Regions from separate parts of the Glaciimonas sp. CA11.2 genome, predicted to be linked through region 1. Evidence: predicted binding sites of a transcription regulator. Region 1 holds the regulator's gene; the other holds the start of a gene.

Region 1 (8,173 bases):
ACGTTTTCGTCATTCGAATATAGCCATTGGGGCTTATCGATGCAGCGCAATCGGTTTGATCGTACCAGCGGCTACATTGCGTTTGATCAGGCTGCAGGAACCGGTGAAATCATGATCGAGATTGAAGCAGCATCTGTTAATACCGGTACCGAGTTATTTAATAAAGCACTACGTGCCAGCGAATTTTTTGATGCCGAAAAATATCCAAAAATACTATTTACCTCTTCGCAGTTACTATTTGACGGAGACAATCTCAAGCAGGTCCAGGGCGATCTAACTATTAAAGATGTCACCCATAACGTGACGCTGGAAATAACCAATTTCAATTGTCGCTTTATGTTGCTGTACGGAAAGCGGGCTTGCGGTGCGAATGGCTTCGTCAAAATTCTCCGAAGTAATTACCACTTGGGACGTTTTGTACCTTTTGTCAGCGATGCGGTCACGCTGCATATCGTAGTGGAAGCGATCAAGGATTATTGATGCTTGCCACGCTTCATTCTCATGATCGAGTAATCAAACAAGAAGTCATCCAAGTAAATCCGCGTTACAGCTATTTGGGTAAGAAAAAATACTCTCTTCTAAAGAAATAACCAGACATACACCAATGCAGCAACAACCAAAAGAAACGGAATCGAATAAACATGAAAGGTGATCCACGCCTTTTTGTCCGGTGTCATACGCAGCGCAATAATATTAGCGAGTGAACCCAACATAAAACCAAATCCGCCGACGTTAACGCCGAAAGCGATCAATCGCCAGTCGCCACTATATTCCGCAAGCAAAATCGCAGCGGGGACATTACTGATGAATTGCGACGCCACGATACCGGCAAGATAGAGTCGTTGCGATTCGGCAAGACCGACACTCTCCACCAACGCATGAACTATCGGCAACTGCGCTACCAGTCGTAAATCGACAAACATTAAAATGAATACCAACAGCAATGCCCAGTCGATCCGCGCCACCACGTTGCGCTGCGCAAATAAAAAGATCGCCAATACCATTAACAAAGCGGGGGCGGCATAATGCCTGTCCGTCATGATTAAAAACGGCACATACATAGCCAGCGATATGAGAAGCAATTTTTTATTGATCGGGGTCATCGCAGCATCCTCCTCAACCATCAGTTTTAAACCGGGAAATGCAACTACGGTCAATAAAACCAGCGGAATCATAAAAATGCATACCATCGGTAACATCGCGATCACATAATCCTGAAAAGAGAGATGTGAAAGCTGCCAGAGGAAAAGATTTTGTGGATTTCCAATGGGTGTCAGCGCAGAACCCGCATTGGCCGCCAGCGCTTCAAAAATAATCAGGCGGGTTATCGGCAATTTGATCGTGGTGCGCAAACTGAGTGTCAACGGGACCATGACGAACAGTCCTACGTCGTTGGTCAACAGCATCGACAAAAATGCGGTGGCGAGCACCAGAAAAACAGCAAGGGCGCGCTCAGTTGGCATCAATACCGTTAAATGCCTACCCAAGCGCGACAGATAGCCGCTTAATTCAACACCCTTGGTTAACGCCAGCAAACCGGTCAATGTCGCAATCGTGGGCCAATCGACCAAATGCGGATACTGCTGAATTTTTTCGGGAGCAATAGCCGACAAAATCAGCAAAATGACGAATAAAATTAGAAAAAAATAATCTTTACGTAGTGTTTCAAATAAAGTTGCAAATAAGGATGAAGTTGTCGATAGTTTAATAATATTTGTCATTGTTGGTCGAGTAAACACTTTGTAAATCGGTGTAAAGTTTGCGAATTCCGGGCGACTAGCCGACGGTGAACGAACCGTTTAAGGCGTTTTCATCAACGCCCTCTAATCGTTGTGCCTACACAGAATACTGCTTCAACGCAATTATATCGATACACGCTCAGTGAGCGTGAAAAAGCAGGAGCACCGCACGTAGATCTTTGCTTTAGTGTATTTGAAAAGCGCAGCAGTACTAGTGGAAACAATCATTTCCACGCTGTAAGTGCGTAATTGCAGATTGGATCGCTTGACGGCGGGAAGATAGATTTGTATTAACGCGACATTCCCTCAACTGCTGTGCGCAATTTCTTTATGGAAGCATCCAGGTCGGTTTTTAATTCTTCCCAGGCATTCAGTCCACTATTTTTCAAATCCATGCTTTTTTTATCAAGATCATTCAGATCTCTTTGAAAGCCTTGAATAGTCGGCTCCATACGCAGTCTCGCAACTCGACCTGACTTCTTGGCCTTAGCATTAAGACTATCAATTTTGATTTTTAAGTCGGCAATTTGCTGGCGCACCGCTTTTAAATAGGTATCCCGTTGTACTTCTACACCATATATTTTTTGTCGCGTATCGGGCGACTCTGCGAACGTGTTTTCGTAAAAACACAAAGGTAATAAAGCCCAGAGCAATAAAACACCAATATTCGATTTAGCTACTTTGATGGTGCGTTTCATGTACATTCCCCGGTAGGCCCATCACATGGGCGTGATTTGAGCGTCTTATTGGAACGTCTTATCAGTGATCCTATAAGGGAGCCGTGATAACAGGTTAATAAATAAAACCGGTATGACACGTCAATAAATAGCAGGAATAGTTGACGCCAGATAAGTCCTGCAATTTCACTTGTTAACGAAAGCTCTCCATTCAGCCTATCCTCTATTTTCGTACTTTCAAGAAAATTCTATTCAGTATCGAAGCCACGGGTTGTACCTGTGTCTATTGAGCTCAAACCTCAACAAGTGGCATATCTGCTGACTGGCCCACAATATCGAGAACGGCTTACATAATTGGACGAATTGTTGAAATATCCTTGGAAGATCAATACTGGCTAAAAAGCGATACGATCAACAAAAAATTAACACACCTAAAAATCTGTGATCCCCATGACTGCAATAAGCTCCAAAATTGACTTGCAGAACAGTTAATTGCGATTACAATTGTAATCATAAAGACAACATTAATAACTGATCCACATCAAAATTTATCGTCAACAAATCAGAAAATCAACGCCTTAGTGGCGATTCTGGTTTAGAAATATCGCATCCCGTCCGCGTCTTTTTATTTTTAAAGGGATCAGTCACGATGGTTAATACAGTCCCATTTCTCTCCCCACATCCGACACACGTCATGAACGTAAAGACGCATTGCGGGAACTGCAATTTGCGCGACCTATGCCTTCCAATCGGACTCACCGAGGCCGAACTTGATCGATTGGATCAAATTGTTAAACATAGACGGCGCATTACGCGCGATAGTGCGCTCTATCGGATGAACGATCCATTCGTCAATCTGTATGCTATTCGTGTCGGGCATTTCAAGACATATCAAGTTAATGCCAACGGAGCTCACCATATTTCCGGATTTCAAATGACCGGTGAATTACTAGGGATGGAGGCCATCAGCTCATATCGGCATCAATGTAACGCAGTGGCGCTGGAGGATAGTGAAGTCTGTGAAGTGCCGTTTTCGGACTTGGAAAATCTCTTGAAAGATGTCCCGATCATGCTGCATTATTTTCATCGCATGATGAGCCATGAGATTGCACAAGATCATAACGCCATGCTGCAATTAGGGAATCTTCGCGCAGAGCAACGGTTTGGGGCTTTTTTGCTCAATCTTTCGACCCGATATAAAAATCGCGGCTATTCAGCTACGAATTTTCAATTACGGATGTCTCGAGAAGAAATTGCCAACTACTTAGGACTGACAAACGAAACTATTAGTCGGTTGCTTTCTCATTTTAAAAAAATGGGATGGTTGAAGGTCAACAACCGCGAAATTACATTATTAGACGTTCCCGCTTTGCTGATGTTAGTAGAGGGAAAGTAACCAAGCTGTGAAAAAGTCACCACCCAAGAGCGAAAGTCCAAAAAAGAGTAGCGCCAATCTACTCAGCAGATAAAAATATCAGGCGGTAGTAATGCCTTACGTCAACCAAGCTGTGAAACATCTGCCGTTACTGTCGCTGTCTCTTAACCTTTTCGCTATTCCTGCAACACTAACGGATCACAACATCAAATCGGGCCTACCAATTTGTTACGTTTAAAAAGGCGACTTTACCTGCTTAATTTTTTTCCATTGCTTATGGAGTTTTTTAAGATTGATTTCGTTATGCGCTGAGACATAATCGCGCACGTATCCAGAAACATCGGCCAGTCTTGGCTTACCCGCTGTACATTGCTGTAATAAACCATCAGCTACACGCGCATCGTTTAATTCGCCTAACGTATCTTGCAGCACGCTAAGGGCGGCAAGATACGTTTTGATTTTTTTTGCAGAATATAACGAAGAAAAGAACGCTAATCCATAGCGCATTTTTTTTGCCGCAATCCGTAATTTGTGACGCTCTGTCGCATCGATGGCACTTAGCCCCTTTCCGCGCTGACGTAGTTTCTTTTGATATCTACGCAACTGCGCAGTGGCGAAAGGGCGCAACGGTGCATTAGCACGTTCCAGTAGCGAGGTGGCAGTGTCCGACTTTTTCCCTAACTGCTGATTTGCATCATGGATACATGCGCCCAAGATCAATATAAGACGTGCATACCGGCTAGAGTTGAGAACTTTGACAGCATTACTTCTGCTCTTCTTCGCAAAGTCAGCGGCTTTTTTCTGTAACGGCATAACGGTCCGCGGTCCGTTGAAACCGAATGTCGCGGCGGCCAGTGTAGGACCAGCAAACACTTCCCAGTCACGTGCACTTCCTAAGTGTCTACCCAACCACTTGCACTCCTCCAGTAAAAACTCCGGTTCTGCTAACTGGTCTCTAAAAATCACGAGCGCTGAGCGCAGGCGGCGCACGCCAACCCGCATTTGATGTACGCTCTCGGCATCGGTCCCGTATTTAATGCCAGCTTCGTTACCTTGAATTTGCTCCAGACAATGGGCAAGAATTATCTGAAAACCCTCTCCTATCGTCTTTTTATCTGATAATGCAAGAGCGCTTGCCGTTGTTATCGCCGGTGGTTGCGGTGCATACAATCCGTAACCACGCTCAGCCTTACTAATATTACCGACGCTTAGTGCTATCGTCTCTTGCAGCGCTAATGCTAAGGCAAATAAATTTCCTGCCTTCCCCGATTTAAGTTCCAGTTCAATTTCACTAATCGGGATACTAATAACGCCGTCGCCATGACTAGAGACAATCTGGCCCTGATCGAGAGCCAACTCTACTTCGTCACCTTCGGGCAAACGCAACATCCAGATACGCCGCTGAAACCGCGTAGTGAATACAGGGGCGAGTTGCTGCATCAACTGTGGTCGACCCAACAGCTTGAACCATCTGGATCGGGGTTTCAACAGTGCCTGAATTGCCGGCAGGTCAGGCCTGAGATCCGTGACTTCGGACTCCCATTCGTTGCGCTGATGCAAGCCACTGTCGACCTGACCGCCCGCTTTCAATGTCTGGATTAATTTGCCATCAACTTCCCTCACCCGAAATCCTGCCCGATGGCGCATTAGATAACAATCCGGCGTATCGAAGTAGGTGCTGACAAGTTGTTGTTGGTAAGGTTTGGCGATCGCCAGTTGCTTTAACAAAGGATGCCGTCTAAAAGCGCTAACCGCACTTGGGGCAATAAGGAGTTTTAATTCTATTTCCATCACAATCTCTGGATGTGGCGCCGCTTTGTTTTATTAATGGCCATGCGGAGTGTTGGCTTACCGAATATCAATCTAATCAAATTCAACGGCACAAAAGCATAAAAGTAGAATCGACGGCTCTTCGTTTTCGCAATAATTTAATGATGAAATGCTGCGCAGTCAGCGTTCAAGCCGTAGAAAACTTATTGATCTGCCATCACCAACATATTACACCCACCACGAAACAGTCATTGCGGCAATTTTGCCTGCGCGTGCGTCAGCTGTGCCTCAAGCTCACGAATGCGTCTTAGGAGATTAAGCGCTACTGCCAGGCCGTGACCATCCAGCTCAAAATCATCCCGCAAACGTCGCGCCGTTCTGGCAATCACGATGTAATGTGTCTGATAAAGATCATTTTCCGCATCAACGCTGGTCGGTGCAATTTCGCCCATCTCGACCAAATCCTGCAATTCGGCCAGCGTCAATCCGGAATAATCTGCCAACTGATCTAGCGAACAAAGGCCTGCATCATTGAGCCATACCGCTTCCACAATATGCGTACGCATCACTAACCTCCTGTATTGAAGTGTGCACGAGGATTAAAAGTTGATTCGGCGGCAAGTTTTACAAACAAGGCTTGCTCACCCGGCGTCGCCGACTTTGGTACCTCAATCCGAACAACTGCAAACAAATTGCCATTTTCGCCGTTGGCGGAAGGGAGACCCCGCCGGGCCAGACGAAATTGTCGATTAGCCGCCGTAGCGGGCGGGATCGTCAACTCAACAGTACCGCCCAAAGTGGGAACCTGGACGGTCGCACCCAGCACTGCTTCCCATGGAGACAGCGGCAGATCGATATAAAGATCTTTTTCGCTGACGCGATAAAACGGGTGGGGAATAACCACCATGACGACATAAAGGTCGCCGTTTTTGCCACCATTACTCCCTTGCCCACCTTTGCCTGGCAAGCGTAACCGCTGACCGTCTTCGGCTCCTTTTGGCACCTTGACTCTGAAGGTCCGCGGTACGCGATGAATCAAACCTTGTTTATCATATTCCGGCAAACTCAAATTCACATCGATTTCGCCGCCGACATAAACCTGCTCAAGTGTGATCGGGGCCTTGACTTCATAATCTTGCCCGTGGGAAGGGCGACGTTGACGCGGTTGTCCACCTTCATGGCGGGAAGCCGCAAAGGCAGCCAGGATGTCGGCCATATCGACGTCGCCGAAGCCAGCATCAGAATCGTTAAAGGTTTGCTGCCAATCTTTGGGCGGCTGAACGTTTTCTCCCTGCTGATGGCGACCTAGCGCGTTATAAGCATCGCGCTTTTCCTGGTCTTTCAGCGTGGCGTAAGCTTCGGCGACTTCTTTGAATTTTTCCTCACCGTCTGGATCTTTGGAGACATCGGGGTGATATTTATGCGCCAGCTTACGGTATGCCTGTTTTATTTCCGCAGTGGTGGCATCTCTTTCGACACCAAGGGCACTGTAATAGTCTTTGAATTTCATATTCGCGCCCAGAATAAATTTTGATCGATGGACAGGTCGACTAGTCGCAAAGAATGGCCATCGATTTGCTTCCAAGCTTTAATCTTACTGTATATGAAGAGGAGTGTATGCAGACACAAAGGAAAAATGCCTAAAACAAGATAACTGCGTAATCGCCGACCAATCACGGGTTATCGCGTATTAAGCATCGCTTACAGACTTCCATCCCGAAAAATCCAATTTACCTATTACTGCCACACAATTTTGGGATACATCCGCTTTTTTTGATTACTCAGAACATTGGCATAACGCTTATTATTTTCGTAGTGAAACATTCAAAACTGCGTCCAATCGTCACTATTAATATTTTTTACAGGCGCCTTCCACGTTGATTCGCGCGCCAGAGTTTTGTTCATCTGCGGCAATCGTGTAGCCGGTCGAACGACAGCCTGAGCGGTCGCTTTGGTCGCGCCCTTCTTCATCGCTGCATTGACATGCGGCTGGACTATTCGCCTCGACGATTCTGATTCCGATGCAGTTAACCCCTTTGAATGGCCCGATAAAGTAGCCGCAAACGCTTGTGCGGCGCGCACCTCCTGGCTATTGTCCAATCTAAAAATACTCACACTCTCCGTCAAATGCGTCGCTTGATCCTGCAAAGAACCCGCCGCTGCCGCTGCCTCCTCCACTAGTGCCGCATTTTGTTGCGTGACTTGATCCATTTGACTAATGGCGTGATTGACTTGTTCAATACCATCGCTTTGTTCTTTACTTGCGGTGGCGATTTCACCAATGATATTGGTCACGCGTTTGACGCTACTGACGACCTCGCTCATGGTCACTCCTGCCTGTTCGACCAATTTGCTCCCGCTGCCGACCTGGGCGACAGAGTCGTCAATCAGGGCTTTGATTTCCTTGGCTGCGCCTGCAGACCGTTGCGCAAGATTCCGCACTTCTGCCGCCACTACCGCGAAACCGCGCCCTTGCTCACCCGCTCGGGCCGCCTCGACCGCCGCATTCAGAGCTAGAATGTTGGTCTGAAAAGCAATCCCGTCAATAACACTAATGATGTCAGCAATCTTCTTTGATGAAGTCCGGATAGCGCCCATGGTGTCAACCACTT
Region 2 (8,173 bases), 2.5 Mb from region 1:
CACAACGGACCATTGGCGATCAACTATCTGTCAAAAGTATCAAATGGGCTTGGTATTCCGGCGCGTGGAACGCCGCATTGGCTGACGCATCAAGAGCGCCTCGTAATGTCATCTATGCTGGAAAAATCAATTTTTAGCCCCCTCATCAACCGTTTAATTATTATCGCCGTTTCGATCCGGCGACCGCCAACGGCGCTGTCGAACGCGCCAGTCATATGAAGGATTTTGACGCCTCTTTTTTACAGGATGCCGCAGCAGGAAAACTTCCGCCGGTTTCCTTTTATAAACCGCAAGGAAATCTGACTCAACATTCCGGCTTCACCAACGTCGCCGAAGGCGATGCACATATCGCCGATGTGATCGCCAAATTGCAGGCCAGCCCACAATGGAAGAATATGCTGATCGTAGTGACCTATGATGATAACGGTGGATACTGGGATCATGTTGCGCCGCCAAAGGGCGACCGTTGGGGGCCGGGCACGCGTCTACCTGCAATTCTCGTTTCGCCCTATGTAAGGAAGGGTTTCGTCGATCACACCCAATACGACACTGCATCCATCTTGCGCTTCATTACGCGTCGCTACGGGTTGGTGGAACTCGATGGTTTGAAAGCGCGAGACGCAGCGTTAGTGGCGAATGGCGGAGTGGCGATGGGCGACTTGAGTGGCGCGTTGACGGTGGTGCCTCAGGAATAAAGTATTGGTGGTAATAATTGGGGTGTCAGCGCGGCGGTGAAACGGAGATGGTCAACGTGAATTGGCTTAGTCAAATAGCTTAAAGTGTTTGATGCTAATGCTTACATATTGTCAATACGCCAAAGTGCTTGCAGTATATAAGTAAAAAAATTGACAAATCTTACCGCGCTTGAAAAACATCCAGAACCTGTTGCCGTAGTTTGAGGACAAATAAGTTGCCTCAAAATGTCCTGACAAAATGTGATCAGGACGTTTCCATTAGGATTATTTCGGCTCATAGGCGAACAACTATATATTGCGGTTATAGGCCTTTTTTTTCCTCCTTTTTTGAGGAAAATAATTGACACAAAAAAGGATCAACGTCCCGCGATGGCTCCAATGGAATGGACGCACTCTTTCAAACGGCAACGTGCCAACATGGGAGTATTACCCCTAAATAAAAGGAGCGTCCAAAATGAAGATGACTTCGATTGGAATCGATTTAGCAAAAAATGTATTTCAAGTTCATGGCGTCGATGATCATGGAAATGCCGTGCTTCGAAAGAAACTAGATCGCGTAAAAATGGCTGAGTTCTTTATTAAACTGCAACCGTGTTTGATTGGAATGGAAGCGTGTGGCAGCGCACATTACTGGGGCAGGAAGCTGACCGGGATGGGACATACTGTGAAACTGATGGCTCCTCAATTTGTGTGGGCCTATGTCAAGACCAATAAAAATGACATGGCCGATGCAGAAGCAATTTGCGAGGCCGTTTCTCGACCTAATATGCGCTTCGTTCCAATAAAAACGGACGAACAACAAGCTGTTCTGTCATTGCACCGAGTGCGTCAGTCTTTTATCAAAGTGAGAACGGCTCAAGCAAACCAAATTCGCGGATTGTTGTCGGAGTTCGGCATAGTTATTCTGCAAGCAATTGCGAACATCGCCCGGCGCCTCCCGGAACTCAGGGAAAAATCAGATTAGCCGGCAAGCTTTCGAGATCTGCTACAACATTTATATGATCACTTGAAAGACATGGATAAACAGGTCGATGAAATGGATGAGAAAATTCAACAATGGCACCGTTCTTCAGAAATGAGCAGAAAACTTGCAGAAATACCTGGAATAGGTCCCATCACTACCACGGCATTAGTGGCTTCAATTGGAGATGAAGTGATGGCAAACCAGGTTAGACCGTGGTCAGGAAAACCTGTAATGCGACATGCGCTTCGAGCGCGTGGTTCTGATTAGGACCTGGCCAGCAAGTTCCATCAGGGACAGAGGCGCAAACCTCAATGAAAGTCCGAATATATAGCTGCAATCTTACCCTTATACTCATCATCGATTTAATGCTTGGCAAACTGAGGGCGTCCATATATGTCGCATTATCCAAACCTGCGTGCCGATCAGGCAAACTACTGGGTCCCTGAGTAATGGACGAATCGAGATGCTCAAATTTAACGGAATGCGATTTCCAATCGACGTGATTTTGGTCTGCGTCCGCTGGTACGCAGCCTACCCGTTGAGTTACCGCCACCTGTAAGAAATGATGAAAGAACGCGGCGTGGTTGTTGATCACTCATCGATCAATCGTTGGGCGATCAAATTCTTACCGCTGCTGGAAAAAGCATTCCGCAAATACAAGCGTCCAGTTGGTAGAGGCTAGCGAAGGGATAAGACCTATATTGAAGTCAAAAGTGTCTAGAAGTGACTCTATCGATCCATGGACAAGGAAGGCAATACGATTGACTTTCTATTGACCGCCAAACGAGACAAAGTGGCTGCACAACGTCTTTTCGACAAGGCCATGCACACGCATGGCGCTCCTGAAAAAGTCACGATGGATAAAAGCGGTACCAACCAAGCGGCGATCAATGCGATCAATGAGATCAATGCTGGCAGAGAAATTCGGATTGTCGTTCGACAGGTCAAATACCTCAACAATGTGTTCGAGCAGCACCATCGGGCTATCAAACGCGCGACCAAACGATGCGAAATTTTAAATCAATGCGATCCGCTCAAAACGTACTGGCCGGCATCAAACTCATGCACATGATTCGCAATGAACAGATGATCGTCACAGCAGAAAATATGATGTCGTTTGCCGATCAATTTTAGGCTTTGGCAGGATAAATCCGTTCGGTTTGAAGCTGGATCAAAAAACTACGAGCAGTCCGATTTTTCTCTGTTAATGCGACAAAGCCAACGCGACGACCAGCTTCAAGTTCTCTTGGGCATCGCGGGAATACTCTCCATGAAATGTAGTACATCCCCCCCTTATCACACGCGGTCACTTGGTTTAATGTTTGATTCATAAAAAAATACGATGACAACCGTCGCGCTTCATAGCCAAGGGTACTTGACGCTCGCCAAGGGGATTCATAATGAATAATTCGCATGTAATTTTAAAGCACATCGCTGTCGCGCTATGCTTAATTGCTGCTTACGGAGTTATACCTGATGTTGCAGCTAATCCTCTTTTTGCGAGACAAACAAGTCTGAAGTGTGCGTCCTGTCACACTATTTACCCTGAGCTAACGCCCTTTGGCCGAAAATTTAAGCTGGGAGGCTATACGCTGGGAGAACGCGAGAAGATTCCACTTTCTCTGATGGCGATCGTTTCGGCTAATTCGATTAAAAACAATACTGACAAATCGACCGGCGATCAGCTTTTCGGGAAAAATCGCGAATTTGTCGCAGAGGCTATCAGCCTCTTTTCTGGCGGCAAATTTAGCGACAACGCCGGGGGTTTCATCCAATGGACCTACAACAACATCAGCACATCGGACAACCGGAATTTTTCAGGGCACAGTGCGCTTGATAACACCGATCTGCGCTTTGTGAAAATGGCTGGGACAGATGAAAAACCGACGTTTTTTGGTGTGACATTGCATAACAACCCTACCGTTCAAGATGTCTGGAATACCACACCTGCCTGGAGCTATCCGTACTATAGCCCGAGTCTTGCAGCCCCAGGTCGTGGCGTTCCAACGTTTCTTGAATCGGGTGCGCGGGTCGCCGGGATTGGGGCATATGCATACGTGCTTGATTCGCTGTATCTGGAGGCGACCTCCTATCAGACGGCGAAAGGTCCGCTTTCGGTCTTGCGCGCGGGCACTCCCGATAATCAGAGGGTATCGCTATCGGGGTCTAATCCTTATTGGCGCATCACCTATACGTTCGGCGATGAAAACCAGAATTTAACAGTCGGCCACTTTGGAACAACAGTCTCCTTAAAAGGGCAGGATGGAATCAACCCCGGGGACCAATTCCGCGATCTGGGGTTCGACGCGCAATACCAATATTTTAGTAAAGATGCCCACCATATCGTCACCGCTCAAGCTTCCACGATCAAAGAAAAAGCGGAGTGGCGATCCGGATTCCCCAACAGAAATGACAATCCCAGTTCGAGCCAACGTTCTACCCGCGCCAAGATCACCTACCTTCTAGACCGGACTTATGGTTTTACGGTCGCCGGGTTCAATGTTGCAGGGGACGCCGACTTCTTAAGATTTGGGACAACTAATGGGAAGCCGGATACAAGAGGGTATATCGTCGAACTAAATTATTGGCCGCACTACACATTCGATTGGGATCCTCAGGCGAACGTCCGACTGGGACTCCAGTATACGGGCTACACCAAGTTCAACGGGGCCAAATCTAATTACGACGCGACGCTCAGGGACGCTAAAGACAACAATACCCTTTACCTTTACGCGTGGTTAATGTTTTAAGAAGCACTATCAAGCATCAGTCGCTTCCCACTTCGCGCAAGCCCAATCTATTTAGGGAAGCAAGTCTCGTTTTGGATATTACATCGGGAGCAGAAGCCATGAATAAGACCAAACCAATATCGCGCCGGAGTATGCTCCGTCAAAGCACTGTGATGTTGGGCTCAATCGTTATTATTCCTATCGCGATTTACTCGCGGTGCGCAAATGCGGGGTCCGCGAGTAAGGGAATGCTTAATTATCAAGATCATCCCAGGGATGGTCAAAGGTGCGCCGACTGCGCTGCATTCAGGCCTTTGTCCACCCCAGATACAGTTACTGGCACTTGTAAAATTGTGGCAGGACCGGTCAATCTTAGCGGCTGGTGTATGGCGTTTTCGTCAAAGTGATGCGTGTGAAATAAATGTAAGCGCTCAGTCACCCGATAGCGTGCCGCGCCCGGCTGTCCGTATGATTCAGGACGCATCCACATAACTGACATTGCGTTTGGGCAGCAAGCCATACTGCGGCCTTAAAAGATTGACGCCACGTCCAACCGCCACTGCGCCAGCCTGGGCGAGGCATCGATCTTGCCTACACTGCCGGTCAAGATCTTGTTGGCAACGCTGGCTGCCATGATTTCTCATCCAGATAGCCAAGAGTTTGCATGCATTGGGTTAGGCGTGCCCGTGTTGCAATTCGAAACACCTGATACACAATCTCGCTGTGTAAGTGACCGATACGTTCGTACAATAAAATCACTCTCAACGTTCTCTGGAGTATCAAATGGAAGTCAGTCAATCAACACCGCGTATGCATCCATTAGTCGCCGGCGCGGCAGGATCTGTTATCTTGGCAAGTCTGCTTGGCGTCGCAGCGATTGCGGGCTTGCTACCGAATTCTCACGGGAATGCAGTGGGATCGCAAGCGCCAGTAGCAACGCCTGCCGCACAGATGGCGATGTCGGTTCCCGCGGCATTGCCGGCGGGCGCACCGGTCTTAGTACAGACACCCAACGGTTACCAATACATGCAGCCAGTGGCTTCACCTGCGGTGGCGGGATATCAGGTTGCCCCGACGCCCAGTATGACTAAACAAAAAACGGTAGTCCATCATGTTTATCGGCATCATGATTCATCTTATGCACAGGCCCAATATGAAGCGCCGATCCAACAGTCCCGCCAAGTAGCTCAAGCCAGTCCGGTGTCACAAATGAGTCCGTTGGGAATAGCTACCGGCGCGGTGATCGGTGGACTCTTGGGACATCAGGTGGGCGGCGGAAACGGTCGTACGCTTGCAACCGTTGCAGGTGTAGTTGGTGGCGGGTATTTAGGTAATACGGTGGCCAAGAATTACGGCTATTAATTGATCTGTGCTGGCGCTAAGGAATGGATCATTAGCTGCGGCAAAGTCAACGCCGCAAGTCAACAGGCCAATGCAATATCGCGTGTGGCTGATCGGACTGGTAGCGGCCAGCCCAGGAGAGCCTGCAAAAGGTGGGGAGATGAGTTGGTTGCCCGTGCTGTTGAAATGACCTGTCGTTCGCGCGGGGCTTACGCAAATCGCTGGCCGAGGTTGATCTGACACCGAAGACGCCGAGATTGGCGGGCGACAGTTCACCATTGAGAACCGCTACTCTGACCTGCACCAGGCAGTGCGCGCGTTCGTCGGTCCAGCGCATCTGGCGATATTTGGCCATGCGGTGGCTAACAACCAGATTCACTCCCATTTGGCGATGCTGCTGCTGATTGGCAGGCCCGTCCGATAACGGGCACCATAGTTGGACCGCAAGATGACATCTTTTATAAGTTGTTCCAATGGACGTGTTCGGAAAAGCAGCATGAGTATGCAAGAAATAAAATCCTTACCGGATGAGTCGGTATAAGCTATTCAATTCTTTCCGTCACATAGTTAACTTCTTTTCCGTCCCAATGATATTCCAGGTAGGCGGCATGGTTGCATTCACTCAAAATGGCAGTTTTGAATGCCGCGACACAGGTACCATTTTCTCGTCTTACACTTGGGTAGCAAATCCCATTCGAGCCACTTTCACGGATTTCTTTTCCTAATGATTGGGAAGATAAATAACTCTTCAGTGAAAATATCTCTGGATGGGTGTCTTTGTCGGGAAATAAATCTGTCACCAAACCTTTAACTCGCGTTTGGTAAAGACGCATTTGAAGGTAAATCGGCTCCTCATGTGTTGCCAGCATAAAGGCTGCAAAATGACGTTTCGTTTCTGCTATGGTAGTTTCTTTTTCTTTTGCCGCATAAAAAACACCATAACTCCCATTCGAAAACCGGCTTCCATCAGGGTTGAGGTGCGTGAAGGCTACCATGATGGGGCCGCTGCCATTCCCATATATGCGCTCACTTTCTGGTTCCAAAGAAATTTCGCCGATTTCATTTCGAATACGCGGATTTGTCATCGCTTCAATTTCATAGAGCGCGTCAAAGTCTGCGGCTTCGGCCACGCGATCAAATATATAAATGGAAGGAAATCTGGTTGAAATAATTCTGAATCAGGGAAGCCAATCGAGTGTCATCTCCGGCAATTGCATTACGACCATCCACCACGAGCAGCATCAAGATATTGGCGCACCACAAACAAATCAGCCACATTCCCTGACAGCATGCGATCCAGCGCACTTTGCCCGCCAAATAGAGGAGTATTGTTTGGCTTGCTAATCCAGGCATCAGCGGAAATAGTATTTGGAAGTAATATTTGTAAGGATTTATAGATGCCTAGCAAATAAGAAATCCGCTCTAAGGTATCGCGACTGAGCAATGCCGTTCGGGCGCTTTATTCCACTTGAAATAGGCCGCACGGCTAGGATTGCCTAGCAAAATGATTTCTTGGTCGTTTTTTAAATGCCAGTCGCGGGCAATATTAAAGAAGGCTCTTAGCCCTGCGCTCGACAGTCTTTTAGGGGCAACTGTAGCTATCTTTGGGTGTAATACAGGGCGTTCTCAAAGACCAAGTGCAACACCTTCTGCTGTAAGGTGCCGCCATGGCGAAAATTTACAAACATTTAACTACTCAGGAACGCGCCGTCGTCATGACCATGCGCGACGACCTGTGCTCCACCCGATCCATTGCTAAACGCCTTTGCCGTTCAGCCAGCACGATTAGCCGCGAACTCAAACGCACCAGCGGTGCCGGCGTCTACGATGCCAATCTGGCCCACGCACAATGCCAGGCGCGTCGTGTCCTGCCGCGACGTCTTCCCAAACTGCACGCGGACGGGGCCTTGTTCCAGGTCGTCCGGCATCAGCTAAAACTCCTCTGGTCGCCGCAGCAAATAGCGCGCAAACTCAGGGCCCTTTGGCCCGACAATTCTGAGAAATCTGTGTCCCACGAGACCATCTACAACGCCATCTACTTGCACCCACGCGGCGAACTCAAGCGTGAGCTGATTGCCTGCCTGCGTCACCACAACCAGGTCCGTAAGCCACGCAGCCGTGGCACCGATCGCCGGGGTCAGATCCCAGATATGCAGAGCATCCACATCCGGCCTCCAGAGGTCGAGGACCGCCTCATTCCCGGCCATTGGGAAGGGGACTTGATCAAGGGTGCCGGCAACCGCTCATCGGTGGGCACGCTGGTCGAGCGCACGACCGGCTTTGTGGTGCTCGCCAAGATGGACAACGCAACCACCAAAGCGGTCGTCGACAGCTTCTCGGCGGTGCTCAACCGCGAGCCGGCAGCGATGCGCAAGACCATGACTTACGACCAAGGGCGCGAGATGCACGGCCACAAAATCCTCACCGAGCGCACCGGTGTTCAG

What was found. The regulator FNR, encoded in region 1, switches genes on or off when oxygen is low (the NO sensors DNR and NnrR bind a similar motif). The targets are predictions, from matches to a motif close to TTGATNNNNATCAA.
Positions count from the first base shown of each region.
Region 2: the regulator FNR is predicted to act here: its motif matches at 3,035-3,048, upstream of RGU75_RS09935 (cytochrome C).

Region 1 is NZ_JAVIWL010000001.1:4,816,383-4,824,555, forward strand. Features, by position in the region: gene RGU75_RS20855 (YceI family protein) at 1-480, shown strand, start outside; gene RGU75_RS20860 (SLC13 family permease) at 579-1,721, opposite strand; gene RGU75_RS20865 (hypothetical protein) at 2,030-2,437, opposite strand; gene fnr (fumarate/nitrate reduction transcriptional regulator Fnr) at 3,111-3,812, shown strand; gene RGU75_RS20875 (CHAD domain-containing protein) at 4,026-5,582, opposite strand; gene RGU75_RS20880 (chaperone modulator CbpM) at 5,810-6,127, opposite strand; gene RGU75_RS20885 (DnaJ C-terminal domain-containing protein) at 6,130-7,071, opposite strand; gene RGU75_RS20890 (methyl-accepting chemotaxis protein) at 7,386-8,173, opposite strand, start outside.
Region 2 is NZ_JAVIWL010000001.1:2,325,805-2,333,977, forward strand. Features, by position in the region: partial or broken gene acpA (acid phosphatase) at 1-695, shown strand, start outside; partial or broken gene RGU75_RS09925 (IS110 family transposase) at 1,150-1,902, shown strand; partial or broken gene RGU75_RS09930 (IS6 family transposase) at 2,123-2,793, shown strand; gene RGU75_RS09935 (cytochrome C) at 3,060-4,409, shown strand; gene RGU75_RS09940 (high-potential iron-sulfur protein) at 4,637-4,795, shown strand; gene RGU75_RS09945 (glycine zipper 2TM domain-containing protein) at 5,172-5,750, shown strand; partial or broken gene RGU75_RS09950 (RES family NAD+ phosphorylase) at 6,272-6,955, opposite strand; partial or broken gene RGU75_RS09955 (MbcA/ParS/Xre antitoxin family protein) at 6,946-7,331, opposite strand; gene RGU75_RS09960 (IS30 family transposase) at 7,397-8,173, shown strand, end outside.